One region of the Mangrovibacter sp. MFB070 genome, then DNA from elsewhere that is predicted to be linked to it. Evidence: predicted binding sites of a transcription regulator. Region 1 holds the regulator's gene; each other region holds the start of a gene.
What was found. Region 1 encodes Fur, which represses iron uptake genes when iron is present. Its sites were predicted from a motif close to ATAATAATGAGAACNACTATCAA; they were not measured.
Positions count from the first base shown of each region.

Region 1 (5,751 bases):
CCAATATGCAGTGTGTGGCTCGCGATGTAGCGATACAGCTCGTCATCAACTTCAATCGTTTTCATTTTAATCCAGTTACATATCTTTTCTGAATACAAATCATTGGGATTATAGAGTCAAAACCCAATGGCGAATAGCATCAACCCGGGATGGTGTCAAAAGTCAGAATTAACTGTAACCCTTGCAGCCGGATGGCAGAATAGCCAACATAATACCCTATTCCTGAGACAGCGAAAAAAAGAAGTTTTCTATGAAATTACACGCTCGCCTGCAATCTGCTCAACAAATGACTAACAATCCACCGGTTGTGCTCATCCATGGATTATTCGGTACGCTGGATAATTTAGGCGTTCTGGCAAGGGACCTGGTTAAGGACCACGACGTACTGCAAATAGACTTACGCAACCACGGCCTGTCTGCACGCAGTGACACTATGACCTGGCCTGCCATGGCGCAGGATGTACTGGACACGCTGGACGAACAGCACATAGACCGGGCGATATTCATCGGCCATTCAATGGGTGGCAAAACCGCAATGGCGGTGACACAACAGGCACCGGGACGGGTTGAAAAACTGGTCGCTATTGATATTGCCCCCGTCGATTATCACGTTCGCCGCCATGATACTATTTTTGCCGCTATAGACGCCGTTAATGCAGCCGGTGTAACTACCCGGCAGGATGCAGCGGCAATCATGCGCAACATCCTCGATGAAGAAGGGGTTATTCAGTTTTTGCTGAAATCCTTTGTTAATGGCGAGTGGCGTTTTAATGTCCCGGTACTCAAAGCGCAATACAGCAATATTGTTGGATGGGAAACCGTCACACCATGGCCGCATCCGGCACTCTTTATCAGCGGCGGGCTGTCGCCTTATATTCAGGAACAGTATCGTGAAACACTGCTTGCTCAATTCCCCTGTGCCAAAGCCTGGGTCGTTGCAGGTGCAGGTCATTGGGTTCATGCAGAAAAACCAGAGGCAGTCATTCGCGCGATTCGCCGTTTTCTTAGCCCTTCGGACGAAAACTGATTAAAAAGCCGCCGACTGGCTGGCAAATGTGGCTTTCGCGTTGGCGCGTCATGTAGCCTGATGTATCATGGCGCGCTGTAATGCGCCCGAGCACGTTGCTCAAGCCACCTGTTTTCCTCACTATTCTAATCATGGCAAAAGAACAAACGGACCGTACGACATTAGATCTGTTCGCGGATGAACGCCGTCCGGGTCGCCCGAAAACAAATCCACTGTCACGTCACGAACAATTGCGTATTAACAAACGCAACCAGCTTAAACGCGATAAGGTTCGTGGGCTTAAGCGTGTGGAATTAAAACTGAATGCCGATGCGGTAGATGCGCTGAATGAGCTGGCGCAGGTGCGAAACATGAGCCGTAGCGAACTTATTGAAGAGATGCTGATGGCTCAGTTAGATAACACAAAACCAGGTCATATATAATCCACGCATTCCCGGCAGTTTTTCCTTTTCATGTAGCAGTGTGTGCACCCGGTAATGATAGCTGTTTCCGCACTGGAAGCTGTTCTGCTATCATTGCCTTATCTGTGGACAAACTCACGCCACCATAACATTAAGTTTCAAGAGGTTATTAAACTCATGGCGATCGTAGGCATTTTTTTCGGCAGCGACACCGGCAACACTGAAAACATTGCAAAAATCATTCAAAAACAGCTTGGTAAAGATGTTGCTGAAGTGCACGACATAGCCAAGAGCAGCAAAGAAGACATTGAAGCCTTCGATATTCTGCTGCTTGGTATCCCAACCTGGTATTACGGTGAAGCACAGTGTGACTGGGATGATTTTTTCCCTACACTGGAAGAAATTGATTTTACGGGTAAATTGGTAGCCCTGTTCGGTTGTGGTGATCAGGAAGATTACGCCGAATATTTTTGTGACGCACTCGGCACAATGCGCGACATCGTCGAACCACGTGGTGCGGTTATCGTCGGTCACTGGCCAACTGCCGGGTATCATTTTGAAGCGTCGAAAGGTTTGGCGGATGACGACCATTTTGTCGGCCTGGCTATCGATGAAGACCGTCAGCCTGAGCTGACAGCTGAACGTGTTGAAAAATGGGTTAAGCAAGTTTCCGAAGAAATGCAGCTCGATAGCATTATTAATGCCTGATAGTTCACCGGCGCAATTATATTGCGCCGGATTGATAGGTAAAACCGATAAAAATAATTGCTACATTTTTTTAACTTTTTCGCGTTAGCGCTGTACAATGATCCAGTTGACAGCATGTATTTTTGGTAAATTTGCCAGTGCTGTCAGATTATTATTTTTCAATTTTGCTGGAGACTTGCGGTTTTCTTTAGGGAGTGTCAAACCTATAATGAGACGCATTAACTTTAGCGTATTACGTCGTACGCCCATTCACGGGCACTTTGCAAGCAACAGGACATATTCCGCATGACTGACAACAACACCGCATTAAAGAAGGCAGGCCTGAAAGTCACGCTTCCCCGGTTAAAAATCCTGGAAGTGTTGCAGGAGCCGGACAATCACCATGTCAGCGCGGAAGATTTATACAAGCGACTGATTGACATGGGAGAGGAGATTGGTCTTGCTACCGTGTATCGCGTGCTCAACCAATTTGATGACGCCGGAATCGTTACACGCCATAACTTCGAAGGTGGTAAATCCGTTTTCGAACTCACGCAGCAGCACCATCATGACCACCTGATTTGCCTTGACTGCGGTAAAGTTATCGAGTTCAGCGATGATTCGATTGAAGCTCGCCAGCGTGAAATTGCTTCCAGCCATGGTATCCGCCTGACAAACCACAGCCTGTACCTTTATGGTCATTGTGCTGAAGGCGATTGCCGTGATGATGAAAATGCGCACGAAGGCACCAAATAATCGGGTGTACCCGTAAGCCGGTGCAATGTGACCCCAAAAAAAAGCCAGGTTTAGAACCTGGCTTTTTTTTATCTGTTTTGGCCTTATGCCGCGCCGCTTGCAGGGCACTCCTGCCCCGCAAGCAAACCCGTGTCACTCAACAATCACCACCCTGCTGGTTCGGTTGCCATCCGGGCTCACAGCACGCACCTGTACGTTACCACTGACAACCGGCCGGGCGTCATCCCGCCAAACCTGCCACTGCTCCCCGCCATCAACGGAGTATTCAACCCTGAGCCCTGGCAGGCTGACATTAGTGGCCAGTTTCCCGTCAACAATCCGGGCACCAGGTACCGGAACACGCCAGGCAATACCGGCGGCATCCAGTTTCGCCAACTCACGCTGGCCTAACACATTGGCAAACCGCTGCCAGTCTTTTGCCAAAGCAGCCGTATCGACATAGTGGGTTTCTCCGCCTTTATACTCCCGCCCGGGCTGCCAGTCCTGTTCCCAGGAAGCCTTGTGCCAGGCACGCTCCGCTACTGAAATAATACGCGGGAATAAACGGTATTCCATTTCTTCGTCAGTGCGAACAACTTCACTCCAGACTTGCGCCGACAAACCATGAGCCCCGGGCCATAACTTCGCCGAACCGGCACTGAACGCATTGCCATCACGGTCTACCGAAGTTTCTGCATTTTGCGGCAAGTTATCTGGTGCGAAGCTAAACACTTTACGTTCATCGGTAAACCGGGTTCCCCAGTAATAGCCCGGCTCCATTGGGTCTACTTCATACGGGAAGTCAAAGTAAACATAATCCGGGTTGGAAATCGTGACTTCATAGCCTTTATTGGCCCAGTCACTCACCGCATCTGAACCACCCCAGTACAGGGTATCCCAGGAGTTAATCCCGGTGCGTTTAGTTGCAAAGGCCGACGCGCCTGACGCATCTCTCAGGCCATCTTGCCAGGCCTGCATTTTCTCAATGCCATGGGCATCAACCAGTTTACTCACTTCTACCGCAAACCAGCTTGGCAAATGCGCCATATCTTCAACTGCGCCAGATGCCACCAGCGCCTGGCACACTTCGGATTTCGCCCAGGGTTTATCTTGCTGGCTCATATCCACCTGCCCTTTTCCTGCCTCCGGGCTGGCTTTATCCGTGTACCCGGCCCCCAGGTAGATATTTTTCGCTTCATCTGCGCCAAAATGCCAGGTTGCCAGCGGCAAACCGGCTTCTTTATGCATCTGGAGAATTTCACTCATTACTTTATCAACAAAGCGGCGAGATGAATCCAGGCACGGGTTCAGATAACTGGCCTTGTCATAGAACTGAACCGTCGTGGTACGCGATGTATCGGTCGGGTCGAGCAAACGGTATTCATTCGCTGCATCAGGCTTACCCTCTTTCATCAGCCTGTCATAACGTGCTTCCATTGACACTACAGCAGCCCGGGCATGCGCTGGCATATCAATTTCCGGAATCACCTCAATATGGCGGGCTTTAGCGTATTTGAGTATTTCAATGTAATCCGCCCGAGTAAAATAACCGCTGCCATTATTGTTACTGTCCGGGCCTGATCCTAATTGTGGTAACAAACACTGTCTTTCAGTTAAATCATGGCAACGCTTCCCGCCCACTTCAGTCAGTTCCGGCAAGCCGGGGATTTCAATACGCCAGCCCTCATCATCGCTCAGATGAAAGTGGAATTTATTCAGCTTATAAGCTGCCATTTGATCAAGCGCGCGTAAAATAGCAGCTTTAGAGTGGAAATTACGCCCAACATCAATGAACATGCCGCGGTAATCAAAGCGCGGTGCATCACTGGCATCCAGAGTTGCAATCGTTTTCGCACCACTTACCGGCACCAGCGATAAAATTGACTGTAATCCATAAAAGACCCCAGTTTGATCAAACCCGGTGACCACCGCTTCACCTTCTTTAATAGTAAGCCGGTAGGCACCGCTACGGGCATCGTCGCCAGTAAAGGTTTTCGGTGCAATCGATGTGCGCACCGGGTAACCACTGCCGGTTTTGATACCCAACTGCTTAAAGCGCGCCTCAATCACCTCAGCAGATGGCCGCAACAAAACAGCCAGGTCGAGTGCCACGCCATTACTCAGAACAGCATCTTTCTTATGCACTTTAATCTGTTTGGGGGTTGGAATAATGGCACCACGCAGAGACTGTGCAGCAAGCCGTGATACATCACTGTTTTTTTCAAAACGGGTATCAGCCGTCATTAAAATGTTGTTGTCATCCGGTGTGCGTTTCCAGTTGTCACCAATTGGTGCCACGAACTGAGTTAAATCCTCGGTATCGGTACTGGCGATAACCTGAGGTTGTGCGCCGGGAGCGGTGACATACCAACGCGGGATGACATCGGTCATAAATAACTGCCAGTATTCATTCACAATGGGAATATCAACAGATTGCCCGGCGGCAAAACCAGTAAATTTCTCTGTTGGTTCAAGCTTATGCAGGTCGCCAGTAACATGTGTGATAGTGAATGCCGGGTTATCCGTACGCAGGATCTGGCGAATGCTGGGGAAATATATGGCCCAGTCATGTGATGTCACGGCCCGGTGACTGTGGTTGGTCAGTGTAATAACCGCTTTGTTGCAGGATGCCCAGTCAGCCCCCAGCGCAGCGCAATCCACACCATTTAATGCCGCATGGTTGTCCAGAACCTGGTATTTGACGCCAAACTCACTTAATTGCCCGACCGTTTTCTGGTCGGCACCCGCCTGGCCTGACAGCATTCCGAATACCAGAGCAGCCAGGGCAGATTTATTTAAACGTTTCATTTTTCATCCTCTGAGTTGCGCCTGCTGGCTTCGCGAATCCCCAGCAGTGCCAAAAATTACCCGACGGAAACCTGAACAGCCTCAGGTTGCTTT
Region 1 is NZ_JJMI01000025.1:150,611-156,361, forward strand. Features, by position in the region: gene seqA (replication initiation negative regulator SeqA) at 1-65, opposite strand, end outside; gene ybfF (esterase) at 251-1,027, shown strand; gene ybfE (LexA regulated protein) at 1,159-1,449, shown strand; gene fldA (flavodoxin FldA) at 1,606-2,136, shown strand; gene fur (ferric iron uptake transcriptional regulator) at 2,422-2,871, shown strand; gene DT73_RS12905 (beta-N-acetylhexosaminidase) at 3,004-5,658, opposite strand; gene DT73_RS12910 (OprD family outer membrane porin) at 5,750-5,751, opposite strand, start outside.

Region 2 (5,751 bases), on a different contig from region 1:
TTTCGCTGTCCCAGTAAGCCCCTTTCACCAGGCGGATCATCAGGCGGCGACGGCTGCGGGTTGCCAGGTCAATCAGGTAGTCAATAACAAACGGGCAGCGTTTCTGGTAGGCCTGAATAACGAAGCCAATGCCGTTCCAGCCAGCCAGTTCCGGTTCAAAACAGAGTTTTTCCAGCAAATCGAGTGATATTTCCAGACGGTCTGCTTCTTCGGCATCAATATTAATGCCGATGTCATACTGGCGTGCCAGCAGGGTGAGGGACTTCAGGCGCGGGTAGAGTTCCTCCATCATCCGGTCATACTGCGCACGGCTGTAACGCGGATGCAGGGCAGACAGTTTGATTGAAATCCCCGGGCCTTCATAAATACCGCGGCCATTGGAAGCTTTACCAATTGCGTGAATCGCCTGCTGGTAGGAAACCATATAGGCCTGCGCATCGGCTTCGGTCAGTGCAGCTTCACCCAGCATGTCGTAGGAATAACGGAACCCTTTCTCTTCCAGTTTCCGGGCATTGGCCAGTGCTTCAGCAATGGTTTCGCCAGTAACAAACTGTTCGCCCATCAGGCGCATCGCCATGTCCACACCTTTACGCACCAGCGGCTCACCACTTTTACTGATAATGCGGTTAAGGGAGTGGGAAAGATTCGCTTCGTTATGGGTGGCAACCAGGCGGCCAGTGAACAGTAACCCCCAGGTGGCAGCATTAACAAACAGAGACGGGCTGCGGCCCAGGTGAGAATGCCAGTTACCATTGCTGATTTTATCGCGGATCAGCGCATCACGAGTGGCTTTGTCCGGAATACGTAATAACGCTTCAGCAAGGCACATTAATGCCACGCCTTCCTGTGATGAAAGTGAGAACTCCTGGAGCAGGCCTTGCACCATTCCGGCGCGTCCGCTTGCACTCTTTTGGTTCCGAAGTTTGTCTGCAAGCTGCCAGGCAAGCCTATGTACCTGGCCGGAAATTTCACCTGATAACCGTGCCTGTTCCAAAATCATTGGTACGGCATCGGTTTCCGGACGCCGCCATGCAGCAGTAATTGCGGCTCGCGTCACAGATTGTGGTAATATTTGCTCGGCAAATTCGAGGAAGGGTTGATGCTGGTCATCACCACTTGCGGACGGTTCTTCGCTTTCGTTCGCAGCACCCGCCAGTAAAGCCGGCAGTTCAGGCAACTCATCGTTGTTCTCCAGCCGTTCAAGGTAATTAAAAATTGCCTGCTTAATGAGCCAGTGAGGTGTGCGATCAATACGTGACGCAGCGGTCTTGATGCGTTCGCGGGTTGCTTCGTCCAGCTTCACCCCCATAGTGGTGGTTCCCATACCCTCAACTCCTGTGTTTGCATTGTTCGGTTATTGTTAGTTATCAGGCAATATCCTCTATGTTGCAACTTTGTGCAACCTTGTTAAATGTGATTTCGGTTGCAAGCTTAAGAAATGCTGATTTGTTAAAACTAAAAAACAGGTATGTTTATTGCTTAAGATCACTGTGAAGTCTGTTTTATGTGGTTTGTGTGGCAGTTTTGTAAGGTGCAACTCGTGAAAGTGTGAGCGAGTGCAACCAGGTGGCAAAAAATCACCTGGGCAGGGGTGAAATAATTGTAATCACCGTGTTAAATCAATTGTGAACACAACAATGGCTGCTGCGTTAACAATGTTGCAGAGTGATAACAAGGGTTGCGACCACGTTCCGGCGCAACCATCCGGGGTGTAACCCGGCATAATAATCAGGAGAACTTTAATGTCTATGAGTACACCAATGGTGGTGACTTTCCTTATCTACATTGGCGCGATGCTGTTGATAGGGTTTATTGCCTGGCGTTCGACGAAAAACTTCGACGATTACATTCTGGGCGGCCGTAGTCTGGGAAGCCTGGTTACTGCGTTGTCTGCAGGCGCTTCAGATATGAGTGGCTGGTTACTGATGGGGCTGCCGGGGGCGATTTTCCTGTCCGGGATTTCAGAAAGCTGGATTGCCATTGGCCTGGTTATTGGTGCCTGGGTTAACTGGAAACTGGTGGCGGGGCGCTTACGTGTCCATACCGAGCACAATAATAACGCGCTGACTTTGCCAGATTATTTCACGGCACGCTTTGAAGATAACAGCCGCGCTCTGCGCATTATCTCTGCACTGGTTATCCTGCTGTTTTTCACCATCTATTGTGCCTCTGGTATTGTCGCCGGCGCGCGTTTGTTCGAAAGCACTTTCGGGATGAGCTATGAAACCGCCTTGTGGGCGGGGGCTGCAGCAACCATTCTCTACACCCTGATTGGGGGCTTCCTGGCAGTAAGCTGGACTGACACCGTTCAGGCCTCTTTGATGATTTTTGCTTTGATAATCACGCCGGTGATTGTGGTGGCCTCTGTTGGTGGACTGGGTGATTCACTGGAAGTGATTCGCCAGAAGAGCATAGAAAACGTCAACATGCTTAAAGGGCTCAACTTTGTTGCCATTATTTCCCTGATGGGCTGGGGGCTTGGTTATTTCGGCCAGCCACATATCCTGGCGCGTTTTATGGCCGCCGATTCGCATCACACCATTGTTAAAGCACGTCGCATTGGTATGGCATGGATGATCTTGTGCCTGGCAGGTGCGGTTGCAGTTGGCTTCTTCGGTATTGCTTACTTCCAGAACAACCCAGCTCAGGCAGGGGACGTTAACCAGAATGGTGAGCGCATCTTCATTGCATTGACGCAAATATTGTTCAACCCCTGGGTTGCCGGGGTGCTGCTCTCAGCCATTCTGGCTGCGGTGATGTCGACATTAAGTTGCCAGTTACTGGTGTGCTCCAGTGCGATTACCGAAGACCTGTATAAAGCATTCCTGCGCAAAGGGGCTTCACAGCGTGAGCTGGTGTGGGTCGGGCGCCTGATGGTGCTGGTGGTGGCGCTGGTGGCTATTGCTCTGGCGGCGAACCCGGAAAACCGTGTGCTTGGGCTGGTGAGCTATGCCTGGGCTGGTTTCGGCGCGGCATTTGGCCCGGTCGTTCTGTTCTCTGTTATGTGGAACCGTATGACACGTAACGGCGCACTGGCCGGGATGATTATTGGTGCCATTACCGTTGTGGTGTGGAAACAGAACGCCTGGCTTGATCTGTACGAAATTATTCCCGGCTTCATCTTTGCAAGTATTGGGATTGTGGTGTTCAGCCTGCTGGGTAAAGCACCGTCCAGCGCCATGGCAAAACGTTTTGCTGAAGCAGATGCGCATTACAAAGGTGATGCACCTGTTTCTCTGCAAACGGACAGCTAATTCACTCTGCAGTTTTAGCACCTGAAAACAGGCCCGGCAGCATTTTGCCGGGCCTGTTTTTTTCTGGCTCAGTTCCCTGGTTTGCCTGTCTCTTATAGCACTTTAGTTGTAGCTGGCTACGTAGCCACGGCAGTTTGTTGTCAAATGACAAAATTTTTCTGGTTTCAGTCGATTTTAATTAACATTCGCTCTTGTTTTTCGATTAAGACTAATGATAATCACTATCAGTGCCATTTACTTTTCTTTACTGCAAAGATTCGTTTCTTCACACCGGGAGTGATTCATGTTTGTCCCCTTTTTGATCATGTTGCGTGAAGGGCTGGAAGCCGCCTTGATCGTGAGCCTGATTGCCAGTTATCTGAAGCGTACCCAACGCGGAAATTTGATAGGTGTTATGTGGGTAGGGGTACTGCTGGCGGCCGGGTTGTGCCTGGGGCTGGGTATCGTTATTAACGAAACCACCGGTGAATTTCCGCAGAAACAACAGGAGCTGTTCGAAGCAATTGTTGCGGTTATTGCGGTGATCATCCTCACCTGGATGGTGTTCTGGATGCGCAAAGTTGCCCGTAACGTAAAAGTTCAGCTTGAGCAGGCCGTTGAAGTGGCGCTGAAAAAGCACAATGGCCAGAGCTGGGCACTAATACTGATGGTGTTTTTCGCTGTGGCTCGCGAAGGGCTGGAATCGGTGTTTTTCCTGTTAGCTGCATTCCAGCAGGACCTGGGAATATGGCCGCCTTTAGGCGCCATGCTTGGTCTGGCAACCGCGGTGATACTGGGCTTTATGATTTACTGGGGCGGTGTTCGCCTGAACCTGGCTGCGTTCTTTAAATGGACCAGCCTGTTTATTTTACTGGTTGCTGCCGGGCTGGCTGCAGGCGCTATTCGCGCTTTCCACGAGGCGGGCATTTGGAACTACTTCCAGGACATCGCATTTGATATGAGCGGCGTGCTCTCCACGCACTCACTATTTGGCACTTTGCTGGAAGGCATGCTTGGTTACCAGGAAACACCCAGCGTGAGTGAGGTGGCGGTGTACTTCCTCTACCTGATACCCGCACTGTTTTTCTATTTTCTCCCTGCGCGCCCGGCAGTACAGCCTGCCCGGAGCACTCGTTAATTTTCTTGTTTGCACTCTGACTTTGATAGGGATGGGTTTGATGAAACATTTTCGACACAGCACTCTGACACTTTCTTTAGCCGCGCTGTTTTATTCCGCAACTTCCCTGGCGGCAGATATTCCCCAGGTTAAGGTGACCGTTAATGACAAACAGTGTGAGCCAATGAGCATCACTGTAGATGCGGGTAAAACGCAATTTCTTATTCAGAACCACAGCCAGAAAGCGCTGGAGTGGGAAATTCTGAAAGGAGTGATGGTAGTCGAAGAGCGGGAAAACATTGCTCCGGGCTTCAGCCAGAAAATGACGGCCAACCTGCAGCCCGGCGAATATGAAATGACCTGTGGCTTGCTGACCAACCCGAAAGGTAAGCTGATTGTGCGGGCGAACGGCACAGCAGAACCCGTCGCGAAAGACAATATCCTGGCGCTGGGCAATGCTATTACTCAGTACAAAGCCTGGGTGACGTCTGAAACTGCTGCGCTGGTTACTGGCACTAAAGCCTTTACCGATGCAGTAAAAGCCGGTGATATCGAGAAAGCGCAGGCACTGTATGCGCCAACCCGCCAGCATTATGAACGTATTGAGCCGATTGCTGAATTGTTCTCTGACCTGGATGGCAGCATTGACGCCCGTGAAGATGATTATGAGAAAAAAGCGGAAGACCCGAAATTCAGTGGCTTCCACCGCCTGGAAAAAGCGCTGTTTGGCGACCATTCCACCAAAGGTATGACTCCGTACGCAGACCAGTTGTATAAAGACGTGCTGGATCTGCAAACCCGCATTTCCGAACTGGCATTCCCGCCAGGCAAAGTTGTCGGTGGTGCGGCAGACCTGATTGAAGAAGTGGCCTCCAGCAAAATCAGTGGTGAAGAAGACCGTTACAGCCGCACCGATTTGTGGGATTTCCAGGCCAACGTAGATGGCTCCCAGAAAATTGTCGACCTGCTGCGCCCACAACTGAGCAAAGCCAACCCGGAACTGCTGGCAAAAGTGGACGATAACTTTAAACGTGTGGATACCATTCTGGCGAAATACCGCACCAAAGATGGCTTTGAAAGTTATGAAAAACTGACTGATGCCGACCGCAAAGCCCTGAAAGGCCCGATTACCGCCCTGGCGGAAGACCTTGCACTGCTGCGTGGCGTGCTTGGGCTGGATTAATCATGGCTGATAAACATTTAGCCGCTGGCGCCGAACCCGGGCGTCGGCGCTTATTGAAAGGGCTGGGGATGCTGGGTGGCGCGCTGGCGATGGGCGGTTGCCCGGTGGCTCACGCGGCACCGGCTGCGCAACGTGCAGAAAAAACCTTTGATGATGAAGATGCCCGTAAACAGGCGGTGGATTTTTATGGTGAACACCAGGCCGGTATTCTGACGCCA
Region 2 is NZ_JJMI01000022.1:223,820-229,570, forward strand. Features, by position in the region: gene putA (trifunctional transcriptional regulator/proline dehydrogenase/L-glutamate gamma-semialdehyde dehydrogenase) at 1-1,324, opposite strand, end outside; gene putP (sodium/proline symporter PutP) at 1,743-3,254, shown strand; gene efeU (iron uptake transporter permease EfeU) at 3,538-4,371, shown strand; gene efeO (iron uptake system protein EfeO) at 4,412-5,533, shown strand; gene efeB (iron uptake transporter deferrochelatase/peroxidase subunit) at 5,536-5,751, shown strand, end outside.
Region 2: a site for Fur is predicted at 3,460-3,482, ahead of efeU (iron uptake transporter permease EfeU). Genes of this name have one in related genera too.

Region 3 (5,751 bases), on a different contig from region 1:
GCCAATATGGAAGCGCTGGGCTTCCCGGGCGTTAATGACAAAACCCTGTTGCTGAAAACAGACAGCTCGAATAAACAGGCACGCTTCGACAGCGTGAAAGCCAGTGGCTACCATGTGGTGTTATATGTTGGCGACAACCTCAATGACTTTGGGGCGGCGACATACCACAAAGACAACGCGGCTCGCCGCCAGTTTGTCAGTGATAACCATGCCCGCTTTGGCACTGAGCTGATTGTGTTGCCGAACCCGTTGTATGGCGACTGGGAAAGTGGCATGGCACCGGGTTATTTTAAACTGACACCAGAGCAAAAATTGCAGGTACGCGAAAATAACCTGCGCGCCTGGTCCGGGCAGTAATTCCCCGCATAATGATTAACGGGCCGGGTGCATTTACTGTGCGCCGGGCCCGTTTTATTTGCTGTCAGAACTGGTAGCTGGCACCTACCTGCCAGGTGCGGTCCCGCCCAATCCAGCAGTAGTTGGCGTCATAACAAGTCCAGGTGAGTTTATTCGTCAGGTTCTGGCCGCTGGCTTTCAGCGTCAGCCCCGCCAGAGACGGGCTGATAACCCCCATATCGTAACTTACTGCCATATCGTACTGAGTATTACCACCCAGCGCCGGGAGGCTGTTATCCGGGGTGATTTCAGTTTTACCGGTATAACGCGCACCGGCACCAATCATTAACCCGCTCAGGCTACCGGAACTGAAGTGGTAATCGGCCCACAGGTTGGCGGCATGCTCAGGCACTTGTGTCGGGCGTTTTCCCTGGTAGAGCGCATCTTTGGTGTTCTTCGCATCAGTCCAGGCATAATTGGCGACCAGGTTGAGGTTATCAGTTAGGCGGCTGATAGCGCTTAATTCAACCCCTTTCGACGTTATCTCCCCGGTTTGCCAGTAATTCAACTGGTAATCGGCAGTGTAGGTGTTGTCGGTAGTCACTACGTTTTTTTGCCGGATACGGAAAACAGACGCGGTCAGTGTGGTGGCATAGTCTGCTATCTGGTACTTCACACCGCCTTCCAGTTGCTCGCTGGTGGTGGGTTTAACTTGCTGCGCGGTAAGTGTACCCTGCGGTGAAACCGGCAAAAACCCTTCTGAGTAACTGACGTAAGGCGCAATGCCATTGTCGAACTGGTACAGCGCGCCCAGGCGTTTGGTGACACGCTGCTGGCTCACCCAGCTTTTGCTGTCGTTATCCAGATTATTGGTAGTGGTGGAGTGATAGTTGTCGTAGCGAATGCTGGCGACCAGGTTCAGCCCGCCGAATACTACCTGGTCCTGTAAATACCAGCCCTGTTGGTAATAACTCAGGCGTTGCTTCGTGGCGGTGTACAGCCCCAGGTTGTCGCTGGTCACCTGGCTGTAATCCGGGTGTTGCATGTCGATGCCCGGGTACACTGTGCCATAGCGGTATTTCATATGGGAATTCAGGTGCTGGTAGTCGAACCCGGCTAACAGGTGGTGCTGCCAGTCGCCCCAGTTGGCTGTTTTGCTCACCTGGTTGTCCACATTGATGCTGTCCAGGTCTTCATCGGTGGTGTAGCCAAAGCGGGAAAGCTGAGTATTGCTGGCCCCCACTCCGGTGGAGTAAATACTGCGCTGGTGGGTATCCACATTGAAATAACGCGCTTTTTGTACCACACCCCAGCCGTTATCAAACTGGTGTTCAAAGGTGTAACCCAGCATACCTTCACGTTGTTTAAACCCATTCCAGTGGTCGCCCGCGAAATCCCGGCGCGAGGCATAGCCACTGCGCAGGTAAGCCAGTGGTAACGGGTTAGATGGAGTCAGGCTGGGCTGGTTCTGGTAGAGCGCCTGAATAGTTAGCCGGGTCTGGTCGGAAGGCTGCCAGATGGCAGAAGGCGCAATCAGGTAGCTTTCGTGTTTGGTGGTGCGGGCCTGGTCATTGCCTTCACTGGCTTTGCCAATTAACCGGTATGCCCAGTCGCTGTTGGCAATTTGCCCGGTGGAATCCAGCCAGCCTTCTTTTAAATTCCGGTTGCCAGTATTAAAGCCAATTTCGTTGTGAGGTGTTTTCTCGGGCATTTTGCTCTGAATATTCACCAGCCCGCCGGGAGAGGCATTGCCATATAACACCGAAGATGGCCCTTTAAGGATCTGAACCTGCTCCATAAGAATAGGGTCGATATTCGCTTTGGTGTTGCCACTCACGTTATAGGGCAGTTGCAACCCGTCGAGGTATTCATGCTCTGCATTAAAACCACGGATTTTATATTCGCTCATATACGTGGTGGCGCCGCGCATTTCGGTTGAAACCCCGGCGGCATAGCGCAGCACTTCATTGAGCGACTGCGGGTGGCGCTGTGCCATTTCACTGTGGCTGATGGTATCTATGGTTTGTGGTGTGCGGTTTTCCGGTAGTGCGGATTTGGTGGCGCTGTTGGTGTAAGGTGCCACGCTGTTACTACTCTTACTATTTGTGGCACTGACAACTATGGTGCTTTCCTGGGAACCTGCCGCTGTGGTGGCCGCCTGTGCGCCGGGGAAAAAACTGGCGGCAATACTGCCTGCCAGTAAAGAAAAGGAGAATGCCCCTGACCTTGCCATGTATCTGAACCTGTCTTGAATTATTATTTAATGAAAGTGATTATTATTACGGTTATATGGCCCGAACGGGCTATGCCGGGTGACAGACTGTGTATGCGCAATGCTAAAACCAGGCCTTACTGCACCGGGTGAACATCACTGGGGGCAATACCGTAACGCCGCCGGAAGGCGGTCGCAAAATTGGTGGCATGGGCATAGCCAGCTTTCCAGGCGGCTTCCTGAACACTGTCGCCTTCCAGAAGATAGCGCCGGGCAAGGGCCAGCCGGCAGTCGCGCAGGTAATTAAACACCGAGTCGCCATAAGCCTGGCGGAATTTACTGCGCAGGCTGGCTGTGCTCATGGCGGCTGTGCGCGCCAGGGCCTCCAGCGTATGGGGCTGTTCCGGGGCGGTTTCCAGTATCATACGCACCTGTTCCAGCCGCAGGCGTTCGCCACGCAGGTTTGCGTTGTTGGTGGCACTTTCATGCATTTGCTGGCCCAGTAACTGCAGCAAAGCGCCTTCCAGTGTGAGCTGGCGGGCCAGTGGCGTGGTGGTGCGCAGCAGTGCCTGGCGTAACCCACCCAGAACATAACTGGCTACCGGCCAGGCGGTAGTGAGTGGCCCCAGTTGCTGCCAGGCGGATACATGCGCGGCAACTGCCGGGTGGACGGCAGCGCCTGCCGCTGGCAGTGCCAGTGAAACAGTCACCAGGCGCTCATCGCTTTGGTGGCAGGCACGCAACACTTGCTGTTCACCAAGGTGGGTCGCCAGTGCCATACCCGCCTGGACTCGCCAGGCTTTGCCATTCAGGTTTAGCTGCACGTTCCCTTCAAGCACGACCAAAATATACAACGGTGCACACCCCAGTGACGTGGAGTGCCAGGGTTCAATCACCTGTAAATCAGAGCAAGTGGCAAAAATCCCCGATGGCAGGGTGAGTTCATCCACATAGCCGCGCATTACGGTGCGGGCAGAGTTTACCGCAGGTGTTATGCCAAGACCCGGGAAGTGGTAATCAATACTGTAGCGTGCGCCAAAGTCGAGAAAATGCGCCACGGAGAACAATTGTGGCGGGGGTAGCGGTTGCTGGGTTTTCATGCTCACCTGTCAGTTACTGGCGGCAGGCAATGGCCTGCCGCAGAAGGGAGCAAGTGTATCATTCGTGTTTTAGCTTAGTAAAATAAATGATACTTATTCGCATTTATCTGAAAGGCTATGATTGTATAACCGCCTGCGGGTGCCAGCCAGCGGGAAGCGGGTGAGGCCGTTCAATGGACAGGTTATCCAGCGCCAGGTGCAACACGCCAGTGGCGTAAATTGCCGGCATCCCGCCTGGGTAACGTTCCACACCCCATGGCTCACCGCTTGCCGGGTTAATCAAAAATGCGTTGTCCAGCCCGGTGCCTGTAGGGCGTTCGGGGTTGCAGGGCGGGCGAATATCATAGCTGCCTTGTTGCGGGTCGCCACATGCCACCTGGCAAAGCTGAACCTGGCTGAGCCGTACCCAGGCAATGCCTGCGGGGTGCTCGCTGTGCAGGTTAATGGCCCCCTCAGCAGTACCACTTATCCCATTAAAACTGACCTGGCTGATGGTGCCGGGGGGCACTTTTGGGTCACGCGTGCGGCAGGAGATAAACACCGGGTCTGCGCGCCCCCAGTGGCAGGGGTTAGCATGATGGCAGTTAAACGTGATATCGCTGAACCGCAGGCGGCGCAGTGCTCCACCATCACGGCTGATAATCCCGATGCCACGGTTGCTGTCGTAGATGGTGCACCCGGTCATAACAATATCTTCAATGTCATCAACGGTTTCAGTGCCAATTTTGAATGCACTGCTCGCGGAGCGCAGAGTACAACCGCTAATCGTGACATGTTGGGTGGGGCCAGCCAGTGGGGCCGGTTTACGGGTGGTTTTCAGGCAAATGCCATCGTCGGCGGCACTGAAATGGCTGTCGCTGATATGTACATAGCGGCAACTGTCAATATCCAGCGCATCGGTATTCGCCATGGTCATATCGTTATCAACAACCATCTGGCTGATAAACACCTGTTCACAGGCAACCAGGTGAACAGTCCACATTGGTGCGTTATGCACCCGCACGCTTTGCAGGCGCACATTATTACAGCCTTCGAACACAATAATGCGCGGCCGCTCCTGCGCAGGCATACGGTAGCCCATGGCGTCTTTGGTGGCAGAGAACCAGGCATCGGCATTACCATCAATGCGGCCCTGGCCGGTCAGGCTGATGTTGTGCTGGTTACGGGCGTAGATCAGCGCCCGGTTGGATTGCTCGGCCACACTCAGGGTTTCACCCGCCAGGTAATCTTCATACTGGCTGCTGGCAACCAGTGCCGCACCGGGTTCAAAATGCAGGCAGAAGTTTGAAGGCAGAACCAGTGCGCCGGTTAAATATTGCCCCGGAGGGAGCACCAGTGTTCCGCCGCCAGCGTTGTTTACTTCATCTATGGCCTGCTGAATTATCCCGGTTACCGGGGAACTGGCCGGGTGGCCTTTGGGGAGCGTCAAAGTCCGTTGCATTTATTTCACCGCGCCTTGTGTTACGCCGCTAATGAATTTGCGCTGGAACACCAGAAACACAGCCACTAACGGCAGAATAACAATCATTGCACCTGCCATCAGTACCGGAATGTTAATGGTGTTCTTGTTCTGGAAAAACATCATCCCAATCGGCAGGGTCCGTAAATCTTCCTGATTAACCAAAATGAGCGGAATTAAAAATTCGTTCCAGGTCCAGATAAACAATAGCAGTGCCAACGTAGAAAGGGTGGGCCAAATGGCCGGTACCAGAATTTTCCACAGCAAACGCCAGCGCGGGGTGTTGTCCATTACCGCTGCTTCAATTAACTCTTTCGGGACTTGTTGCAGAGCGGTGGCGACCATCAGTGTGGTGAACGGAATAGACAACGCCACCTGCGGCAGGATCAGCGCAAGATAGGTGTTGGTCAGCCCCATCCAGCGCAGTTCATGGTACAGGGGAATAATAAAAGACTCTGAAGGCAATACCATACCCAGCGCCATCAACAGGGCGAACAGGGTTTTGCCCGGTACCCGCAAAAAAGCAAAGCCAAAGCCCGATAAAATCCCCAGCAGGATGCTGAGTATCACCACCGGGAACACAACCAGCACTGAGTTCATAAAATAGACCCGGAAATGGCCGTCTTCCCAGGCCGACAGGTAAT
Region 3 is NZ_JJMI01000035.1:145,199-150,949, reverse strand. Features, by position in the region: gene DT73_RS17580 (5'-nucleotidase, lipoprotein e(P4) family) at 1-357, shown strand, start outside; gene DT73_RS17575 (TonB-dependent siderophore receptor) at 422-2,569, opposite strand; gene DT73_RS17570 (AraC family transcriptional regulator) at 2,686-3,648, opposite strand; gene DT73_RS17565 (glycoside hydrolase family 28 protein) at 3,764-5,089, opposite strand; gene DT73_RS17560 (carbohydrate ABC transporter permease) at 5,090-5,751, opposite strand, start outside.
Region 3: a site for Fur is predicted at 2,600-2,622, ahead of DT73_RS17575 (TonB-dependent siderophore receptor). Genes of this name have one in related genera too.